One region of the Pantoea sp. SGAir0184 genome, then DNA from elsewhere that is predicted to be linked to it. Evidence: predicted binding sites of a transcription regulator. Region 1 holds the regulator's gene; the other holds the start of a gene.
The links. Region 1 encodes PhoB, which activates phosphate uptake and scavenging genes when phosphate is short. Its sites were predicted from a motif close to CTGTCATAAAACTGNCNNAT; they were not measured.
Positions count from the first base shown of each region.

Region 2: the regulator PhoB is predicted to act here: its motif matches at 2,106-2,125, upstream of pstS (phosphate ABC transporter substrate-binding protein PstS).

Region 1 is NZ_CP028050.1:3,228,501-3,233,657, forward strand. It holds gene C1N60_RS15395 (PstS family phosphate ABC transporter substrate-binding protein) at 1-502, opposite strand, end outside; gene phoR (phosphate regulon sensor histidine kinase PhoR) at 521-1,834, opposite strand; gene phoB (phosphate response regulator transcription factor PhoB) at 1,850-2,539, opposite strand; gene sbcD (exonuclease subunit SbcD) at 2,737-3,954, shown strand; gene C1N60_RS15415 (AAA family ATPase) at 3,951-5,157, shown strand, end outside.
Region 2 is NZ_CP028050.1:4,226,600-4,231,756, forward strand. It holds gene glmS (glutamine--fructose-6-phosphate transaminase (isomerizing)) at 1-2, shown strand, start outside; gene C1N60_RS19960 (fimbrial protein) at 236-718, shown strand; gene C1N60_RS19965 (fimbrial protein) at 719-1,210, shown strand; gene C1N60_RS19970 (MrpH family fimbial adhesin) at 1,246-2,055, shown strand; gene pstS (phosphate ABC transporter substrate-binding protein PstS) at 2,199-3,242, shown strand; gene pstC (phosphate ABC transporter permease PstC) at 3,329-4,291, shown strand; gene pstA (phosphate ABC transporter permease PstA) at 4,288-5,157, shown strand, end outside.

The DNA of each region.
Region 1 (5,157 bases):
AGTTACGGCCAAAGCGCTGAATACTGCGCGTTGCCCAGTTCGCCGTATGCAGGCCAACATCGCCCCAGCGCTGTGGCACCTGCTGTGCGCCGCATAGCCGGGTAACGGAGAACAGCGCATCCAGCTGCGGCTGACTGATGGACGGCAGCGGATTGTCCTGATTAACCACCACCACCAGCGCATCCATCGCCACCGGCACCGCCAGCGGCGCATAGCCATAGCGCGCGATAAACAGCTGACGCTCATCCACCTGCATCGGACGGCTCATGGCGCCAAGCTGAGCGGCCCCGGCGGCCAGCGCGGTCGGCGCCGTCGACGATCCCGCCGCCTGCACCTGCACATTAACGCCCGGCGACTGACGGCTGAAATCTTCGCCCCACAGCGTCATCAGATAGCCCAGCGTGTCCGAGCCCACGCTGCTCAGGTTGCCGGTCAGCATGCTTTGCTGAGCCGTCGCCAGCAGCGGGCACAGTAATAAAAGAGAGAGCAGCAGTGATTTCATCACAGAGTCCGGTGGCGTTTACTGCGCCACATTCTCGCGGATTCCGTTCGCCACAATCAAGCGCGGTGGCAGCACGAAGCGGAAGCAGGTTTCCTGATGCGGCACGCTGCTGATCTCCAGCCGCGTGGTGTGGTGGCCGAGCGCGTGCTTAACAATGGCCAGCCCCAGCCCGCTGCCGCCGGTGGCGCGCGAGCGCGCTTTATCCACGCGGTAGAAGCGTTCGGTCAGGCGCGGCAGATGCTCCTCGCTGATGCCGGGCCCGTTGTCGCACACTTTAAATTCGGCGCCCTGTTTGGTGCGCAGCCAGCTGATGTCGATGCGCGTGCCATCCGGCGTGTGGTTCACCGCGTTATACACCAGATTGGAAATCGCACTGCGCAGCTGTTCATCATTGCCGAACACCTTCAGGTGCGGATCAGTGTGGAAATGGATGCTGTGCCGGCCCTGGCTGAGGGTTTCTGCCTCGCGTTGCAACAGCAGCAGCATGGTCGGCACATCCACCGTCTCTTTCAGGTCAATGGCGGGAGCCGCTTCGATGCGTGACAGCGTCAGCAACTGCTTCACCAGGCTGTCCATGCGTCGCGTTTGCTCCTGCATGGTACTGAGCGCCTTGCTGCGGGTGCGCTCGTTCATCCCGGCATCGTCCATCATCTCCAGATAGCCCTGCAGCACCGTCAGCGGGGTACGCAGTTCATGGCTGACGTTGGCGAAGAAGTTACGCCGCGCTCCTTCCAGCTGGTGCATCTGGGTGACGTCACGCGCCACCATCAGCCACTGACCTTCGCTGTAAGGCATGACGCGGAATTCCATATGATGCTGATTATTCAGCACCAGCGTCAGCGGCTTGTTGAAGTCGCGCTGGCGGATATAGCGGGAGAATTCAGGGTAGCGCAGCAGGTTGAGGATATTCTGGCCGTTATCTTCCGGCCAGCGCAGCCCGAGATGCTGCTGGGCCAGACCGTTACACCAGAAAATGGTGCCCTCTTCGGTGGTGAGCACCACTGCGTCCGGCAGCGACTCGGCCCCGCTGCGAAAGCGTTTGATCAGATTGCCCAGCTCGCGCCGGCGGCGGCGATTGCGCAACTGCATTTGATACAGGCCGTAAAACAGCGGTTCCCAGCTGCCGCGCCCGGTGGGCGGCGTCATTGAACGATCAATCCACAGCCAGTGCGACAGCCGCATCAGATTTTTGAAGTGCCAGAACAGCACGCCGCACACGGCCAGTAACAGCCACCATGGCAGATAGCCAACCAGCAGACCCAGCACCAGCGCAGGCAGACACACCAGCGCCAGCTCGGTCAGTAATCTCTTCCAGGAGAGTCGTTCCAGCACGGTAAAAGACTCCGTTTAGTAGCGGGCAGAGAAACGATACCCTGTTCCGCGAACGGTTTGTACCATGCGATCGTGGCCGGAAACTTCCAGTGCTTTACGTAAACGACGGATATGCACATCCACGGTGCGGTCTTCCACATACACGTTAGTGCCCCACACGTGATTCAGCAGCTGTTCGCGGCTGTATACGCGCTCCGGATGCGTCATAAAGAAGTGCAGCAGTTTGTATTCGGTCGGTCCCATTTCCAGCGGCGTGGTTTCGGACATCACGCGATGCGAGGAGGGATCGAGGCTCAGCCCCTGCATCTCAATCACCTCTTCCACCGCCATCGGTGAGATGCGGCGCATCACGGCTTTAATGCGCGCCATCAGCTCTTTGGGCGAGAACGGCTTGGTGATGTAATCATCGGCGCCCACTTCCAGCCCGCGCACGCGATCTTCCTCTTCGCCGCGCGCCGTCAGCATCATCACCGGAATATCACGCGTCATGGCTTCACGCTTTAAATGTTTGATGAACTGAATGCCGCTGCCGCCGGGTAACATCCAGTCCAGCAGAATCAGATCGGGCCAGGGTTCGATCAGCTTGCCAATCGCGCTGTCATAGTCCTCAGCCTCAATCGGCTGGTAATCGTTTTGTTCCAGCACGAAACATAACATTTCACGGATGGGAGCTTCGTCTTCCACAACCAAAATGCGCTTAGCCATTATTACTCCTGCGATTGTGACAGCATGTCACGGGGGTTTGCGGCGCCATTATGCGTCAGTTTTGTGACACTTTTATGAAAAACCCACCTCATGATAATCAGATAAAAAGCGCAATTGTGACAACCGGTTTCGCTTTTTTTTCATTGCGTTGTTAAGCGGTTATACTGCCGCTTTGCGATAGCAGGCACGGAGCATTCATGCGCATTATTCACACCGCTGACTGGCATCTCGGTCAGTTCTTTTACAGCAAGAGCCGCGCCGCCGAGCACCAGCAATTCCTCGACTGGCTGCTGGCCGCGATTGTGCAGCATCAGGTGGATGCGCTGATCGTCGCTGGCGACCTCTTTGATACCGGTTCGCCGCCCAGCTACGCACGCGAACTGTTTAACCGTTTCGTGGTGGCGCTGCAGCCCAGCGGCTGCCAGCTGATTGTGCTGGCCGGCAACCATGATTCGGTCGCCACGCTGAATGAATCGCGCGAGCTGCTGGCCTGCCTCAATACCCGCGTCATTACCAGCGCCGCGCCCGGCGGCGAGCAGCAGGTGCTGACGCTGCAACAGCGCGACGGCACGCCGGGCGCGCTGCTGTGCGCCATTCCCTATCTGCGTCCGCGCGACATCCTGCGCAGCCAGGCGGGTCAGTCCGGTCGCGATAAGCAGCTGTCGCTGCTGCAGGCGATTGAGCAGCACTATCAGCACTGTTATGCCGCCGCCGTGGCGCAGCGCGAAGCCATGGGCAGTACGCTGCCGATCATCGCCACCGGGCATCTCACTACCGTGGGCGTCAGCAAGAGCGAATCGGTGCGTGATATCTACATCGGCACGCTGGACGCCTTTCCGGCGCAGGCCTTCCCGCCAGCCGACTACATTGCGCTGGGCCATATCCATCGCGCGCAGCGCATCGCCGACAGCGATCACATCCGCTACAGCGGTTCGCCGATTGCGCTCAGTTTTGATGAGCTGGGCCGCGAGAAAAGCGTATTCCTGCTGGAATTTAGCACCCGGCTGGAGTCCGTCACACCGCTGGTTATTCCGTCATTCCAGCCGATGCAGATGTTAAAAGGCGCCATGGCGGAGATCGAACAGCAACTGACCGCGTTTCACACCTATGAAGGCGATCTGCCGGTGTGGCTGGATATCGAAATCACTACTCAGGAGTACCTGAGCGACCTGCAGCGCCGCATCGAACAGCTTACCGAGTCGCTGCCGGTTGAGGTGCTGCTGGTGCGCCGCAGCCGCGATCAGCGTCAGCGCAGTCTGGCACGGCTGGAGAACGAAACCCTGAGCGAACTGAAAGTTGAAGAGGTATTTGCCCGCCGGCTGGCGCTGGAGGATCAGCTGGAGGATGAACAGCGCGCGCAGTTAACGCAGCTGTTTCGCAGCACGCTGGCGACGCTGGAGGATCCGGGCGCATGAAAATTCTGACGCTGCGTTTTAAAAATCTCAACGCGCTGCGCGGCGAGTGGTTTATCGATTTCCGCCGCGAGCCGTTTGCCAGCAACGGGCTGTTCGCCATCACCGGCGCCACCGGCGCGGGTAAAACCACGCTGCTGGATGCCATCTGTCTGGCGCTCTATCACCAGACGCCGCGCCTTGGAGGCCTGTCGCAGAGCGAAAATCAGCTGATGACGCGTGACACCGCTGAGTGCCTCGCCGAAGTGGAGTTTGAGATCAAAGGTGAAGCCTGGCGCGCCTTCTGGAGCCAGAACCGCGCGCGCGGCCTGGCGGAAGGTAAACTGCAGGCGCCGCGCGTCGAACTGGCGCGCGTGGCGGACAACCAGATCGTCGCCGATAAAGTCGGTGACAAGCTCAAAGCCATCGAAACCTTGTCCGGTCTCGATTTTGCCCGCTTCACCCGTTCTATGATGCTGTCGCAGGGGCAGTTTGCCGCCTTCCTCAATGCCAAACCCGGCGAGCGCGCCGAGCTGCTGGAGGAGCTGACCGGCACCGAAATCTACGGCCACATCTCGATGCAGATCTACGAGCGCTGGCGCACGGCGCGCGCGTCACTCGACACGCTGCGCGCCCGCGCCGGTGCGGTGCAGTTGCTCGACGACGCCCGCCGCGCCGAACTGGCGCAGCAGCTGGAGCAGCTGACCCGCAGCGAACAGGATCTGAGCGAGCAGCTGGCGCAGGCCCAGCAGCAGCAGCAGTGGCTGACGCAGCAGCAGCAGCTCAACGCGGAGCAACAGCAGGCGCAGCAGGCGTTGCAGGCTGCCGCCACGGCCTGGCAGCAGGCGGAAAGCGATCGCCAGCGGCTGGCGCGTGCTGAACCGGCGGAGAAGCTGCGCGACAAACTGCAGCAGCGCGAACAGCTGCAGCGTGACCAGCAGACACTGAACCAGCAGGCGCAGCAGTTACAGCAGCAACAGCAACAGGCGCAAGCGGCGCTGCAGCAGGGTGAAAGCCACTATCAGGCCGCACAGCAGGCACGTGAACGCGCGCTGGCCGAACAGCAACAGCTGGAGACGTTGCTGAGCGAACAGGTGATCCCGCTCGATCAGCAGATCGCCAGCCGTGCACAGCAGCTTGAGCAGCAGCAGGCGTTGCTGAGCGAACAGCAAAAAACGCTGTTACTCAGCCAGCAGGCGCTGGATCAGCATCAGCAGGCAAGTGAAC
Region 2 (5,157 bases), 1.0 Mb from region 1:
AAGCGTAGCCCGGTCTGGAAACAGGCCGGGTTTTTTAACTCATTGTTGTTCCGATTAAATTAATCGTGAATTCTGTGAACGTTGTGAATTAATTTTTTCCTGATATGTGAAATCAACTTTCATAATTCGCTGGCTCTCCTTCACTTCTTTTTTGTTTAACTTTAATTTAACCTTTCAGTCATAAGCTTTCTGATGCATGTAGCAAGCCAAACTCGTTCTCTGCATGTAGGAATTTATGGCGCATTATTTCATATTTACTTTTTTGTGTCTGATGCTTTTATCCGATGCACTGGCATCGTCATTCAGTGTGAATATTTCCGGTAACGTGATGGTACCTGCCGACTGTAAAATAAATAATGGTATGCCGATTAGTGTTAATTTCGGTGATGTGCGCACCGATAAAATAGATGGGAAAGCGTATCAGCAACCTGTGTCATTTACGCTTTCCTGCACTAATCTTCCCTCTAATGCGCTTAAACTCCAGCTACAGGGGAATGCAGCCAGCTTTGATAGCGGTGCGTTACGCGCATCAGTCAGCGGTTTAGGTATTGCGTTTTTTAAGTCTAACGCTGAAAGGTTAAATATTAATACCAGCTGGGTAAACTTTACTTATCCCGCGCTGCCGGTTATTACGGCCGTCCCGGTGAAAGATAACAGCAGTAGTTTAACGGGTGGAAGTTTTACTTCAGCGGCAACACTGGTAGTGGAACTGCAATAAATGAAACGTATGTGGTTAATGGCACTATTGCTGCCCGCTATGCTGAAGTATAGCGCAGTGGCTGCTTTCAGCGTGCAGGCTAACTTCAGTGGAAAACTCATCGAGCCGCCGTTATGTCAGATTAACGGCGAAAAGCCAATTCTAGTGGAGTTTGGTTCAGTGGTTATTTCCCAAATCAATGGCGACAGCTACAGAAAACCTGTCTCCTGGACGTTAACCTGTAGCAATAATCCCGATAAGAGTATGCGTGTACAAATCAGTGGCACCGGAAGCGCATTTAATTCTGCTTTGCTGGCGACCAGCCAGCGTGATTTGGCGATTCAGATATTAAGCGGTAAAAATGGCGAAAACGCCCTGGCACTGAATAACTGGCTGCCGTTTACCTTTCCTGCGCTGCCCGTCATTCAGGTGGTACCGGTGAAAAAAAACGCCGCGGTGTTAACCAGCGGTGACTTTTCTGCTTTTGCTGCGCTGGTGGTTGAGTACCAGTAGATGATCGGCGTTGACGCAACCACAGGATTAGACCAATGCTAACAGGGCTTGTTTTCCGCTATCTGGCTTTTTTCGCTGGCCTGCTGCTGTTCTTTTCAGCGCAAGCGATGGAAGCCCCGCGCGTGGATGGCATTCGCTGGGTCAACGCAAGCCAGGTTGAAATTACCTGGTCAGTGGTGGATGTCGGTATGATATCCGGCTATGCCCGCTGTAACTCTTCAGAGAGAACCTGCGCAGCAGGCATCGGTGTCAGCGCCTGGTTTATCGGGCATGGCACCGTATTCAGCGCTGCGGGCGGGCCACAAATTTACGTCGATCAGGGCGAGAGCCTGGCCTCGGTGGCTGAACGTTTTATCCGTTTTAATGGTCGGGGTGGCAAGTTTCTGCGTAACTCAGATACCCGTTATTACAGTTCATACTGCGGCAGCTTTGTGACAGCCTCCGCGACCGTAACTGACTATTCCGGAATGGTTGCGCCCTGGGCACCTTGCGTCAACATTCCGGTGGTGCCGGTATCCTGTTCGGTAAGCGGAGCCGCGCTGAATATTAATCATGGTACGCTGGCCCCGGCCGCCGTTAATGGCGCCAAAGCCAGCGTTAACTTCTCGCTTTTCTGCAACCGTGATGTGAATATCAGTTTTGCGCTTGCCGGTGGGATCAATATCCTCAAACTGAGCAACAACATCAGTACGCTGTTATCACTGGCTGACGGGAGTCTGAATAAACCGCGATTAGTGCGGGCTAACGTGACGACGCCGTTCACGCTGATTTCGACGCTCTCCTCAACAACCCCCAGTCCCGGTAACTTTACCGGCAGCACGGTGGTTTTCATTAATTACCTCTGATTTGCCAGCCGACCCGGTTGTCATATAACTGTCACAATTCGTACATTTCACTGTCATCAAACTGTCCTATTTTGCCTCCAGCAGCAATCAATGACTCTTACTAAAACGGCGTCAAGCCTGATTTTTAATCCCCTGGAGGGAACATGACACTGATGCGTAGCACCGTAGCCCGAATTCTCGCCGCCACCTTCGCAGTAAGCGCGGTTTCTGCTTTTGCAGCCACCGACCTGACAGGCGCAGGCGGGACGTTCCCGGCACCGGTTTATGCCAAGTGGGCAGCAGAGTATCAGCAAGCCACCGGTAGCAAAATCAACTATCAGGGTATTGGTTCCTCGGGTGGCGTGAAGCAAATCATCGCCAAAACCGTGGATTTCGGTGCGTCCGATGCGCCGATGAAAGAAGAAGATCTGCAGAAAAATGGCCTGTTCCAGTTCCCGACGGTGATCGGTGGCGTGGTGCTGGCGGTGAACATTCCCGGCGTTAAATCTGGTGAGCTGACGCTCGACGGTAAAACGGTCGGCGACATCTATCTCGGCACCATCAAAAAGTGGAACGATCCGGCGATCACCAAACTGAACCCGGGCGTGAAGCTGCCAGACACCAACATCAACGTGGTGCGCCGCGCGGATGGTTCCGGCACCTCTTTCGTCTTCACCAGCTACCTGTCTAAAGTGAATGAGACCTGGAACAGCAAAATCGGTAAAGGCAACACCGTCAACTGGCCAACCGGTCTGGGCGGTAAAGGTAATGACGGCGTGGCCGCGTTTGTACAGCGTCTGCCAGGCTCGATTGGCTACGTAGAGTACGCCTACGCCAAACAGAACAACCTGACTTACACCAAACTGGTTGATGCCGATGGCAAGCCAGTGGCACCGAGCGAAGCCAGCTTTGCGAACGCCGCCAAAGGCGCTGACTGGAGCAAATCCTTTGCCCAGGACCTGACCTTCCAGAAAGGCAACGACGCATGGCCGATCACTTCAACCACCTTCATCCTGATCTACAAAGAGCAGGCGAATGCAGAGAAGGGCAGTGAAGTGCTGAAGTTCTTTGACTGGGCGTACAAAGGCGGCAGCAAAACGGCTACGGCGCTGGATTACGCTGCGCTGCCAGAGAGCGTAGCGAATCAGATTCGTGCTGCCTGGAAAGCCAACATCAAAGACAGTTCCGGTAAAGCGCTGTACCAGTAAGTGTATGACCCGGCCAGCGTCCGCGCTGGCCAGCCTGATGGGCGGCCTTGTTGCCGCCCTGATTACCCTCTGAGATCGAGAATTCTATGGCTGCCACTAAGCCGACGTTTAAAGCACCGGGCAAGCAAGGCGACATGATATTCGGCGCGCTGGTGAAGCTCTCCGCGCTAATCGTGTTACTGCTGCTGGGTGGCATTATCGTCTCCCTGATTTTCTCCTCCTGGCCGAGCATCCAGAAATTTGGCTTCTCCTTTCTGTGGACCAAAACCTGGGATGCGCCAAACGAAGAATTTGGTGCGCTGGTGCCGATTTACGGCACCCTCATGACCTCACTGATTGCCTTAATCATCGCGGTGCCGGTGAGTTTCGGTATCGCCCTGTTTCTGACCGAACTGGCGCCAAACTGGCTGCGCCGTCCGCTGGGTACCGCGATTGAGCTGCTGGCGGCCATTCCCAGCATCGTGTACGGCATGTGGGGCCTGTTTATCTTTGCTCCGCTGTTCGCGGAGTATTTCCAGACGCCGGTTGGCGACGTGCTGGCAAATATCCCGATCGTCGGCGCGCTGTTCTCCGGTCCGGCCTTCGGCATCGGCATTCTGGCGGCGGGCGTGATCCTCGCCATCATGATCATCCCTTACATCGCCTCGGTGATGCGCGATGTGTTCGAACAGACGCCGGTAATGATGAAAGAGTCAGCCTACGGCATCGGCTGTACCACCTGGGAAGTGATCTGGCGCATCGTGCTGCCGTTTACCAAAAACGGCGTGATCGGCGGCGTGATGCTGGGGCTCGGCCGCGCGCTGGGCGAAACCATGGCGGTCACCTTTATCATCGGTAATACCTACCAGCTGGACAGCGCGTCGCTGTTTATGCCCGGCAACAGTATCACCTCAGCGCTGGCGAACGAGTTCGCCGAAGCCGAATCCGGCGTGCACGTGGCGGCGCTGATGGAGCTTGGCCTGATTCTGTTCGTGATTACCTTTATCGTTCTGGCGATCTCCAAACTGATGATCCTGCGTCTGGCGAAGAGTGAAGGAGCCCGTTCATGACAGCAATAGAAATGCAGGCGCGCGCCGAGCTGGAAGCCTCACGCCGTAAAATGCAGGCGTGGCGCAGCACCAAAAACAAAATTGCCCTGACGCTCTCGCTGCTGACCATGGCGTTCGGCCTGTTCTGGCTGATCTGGATTTTGTTCACCACCGTCACGAAAGGGATCGATGGCCTGAGCTGGACGCTGTTAACCGAATCCACGCCGCCGCCCAACACCGCGGGCGGTGGTCTGGCGAACGCCCTGGCGGGCAGCGGCCTGCTGATCTTCTGGTCCACCTTCTTTGGCACGCCGCTGGGCATTCTGGCGGGTATCTACCTGGCAGAATATGGCCGCAAGCACTGGCTGGCGGAAGTGATTCGCTTCATCAACGACATCCTGCTGTCCGCACCGTCAATTGTGGTCGGCCTGTTCGTGTACACCATCGTGGTGGCGCAGATGCAGCACTTCTCCGGCTGGGCCGGTGTGATAGCGCTGGCGCTGCTACAGGTGCCTATTGTGATTCGTACCACCGAGAACATGCTGCGGCTGGTGCCGGACAGCATGCGTGAAGCGGCTTATGCGCTGGGCACGCCGAAGTGGAAGATGATCTCAGCTATTACGCTGAAAGCCTCGGTCTCCGGCATCATTACCGGTGTGCTGCTGGCGATTGCGCGCATTGCCGGTGAAACCGCACCGCTGCTGTTCACCGCGCTGTCGAACCAGTTCTGGAGCACCGACATGATGCAGCCGCTGGCCAACCTGCCGGTGACCATCTTCAAATTCGCCATGAGCCCGTTTGCCGAATGGCAGAGCCTGGCGTGGGCCGGTGTGCTGATTATTACGCTGTGCGTGCTGCTGCTGAACATCGTGGCGCGCGTGATTTTC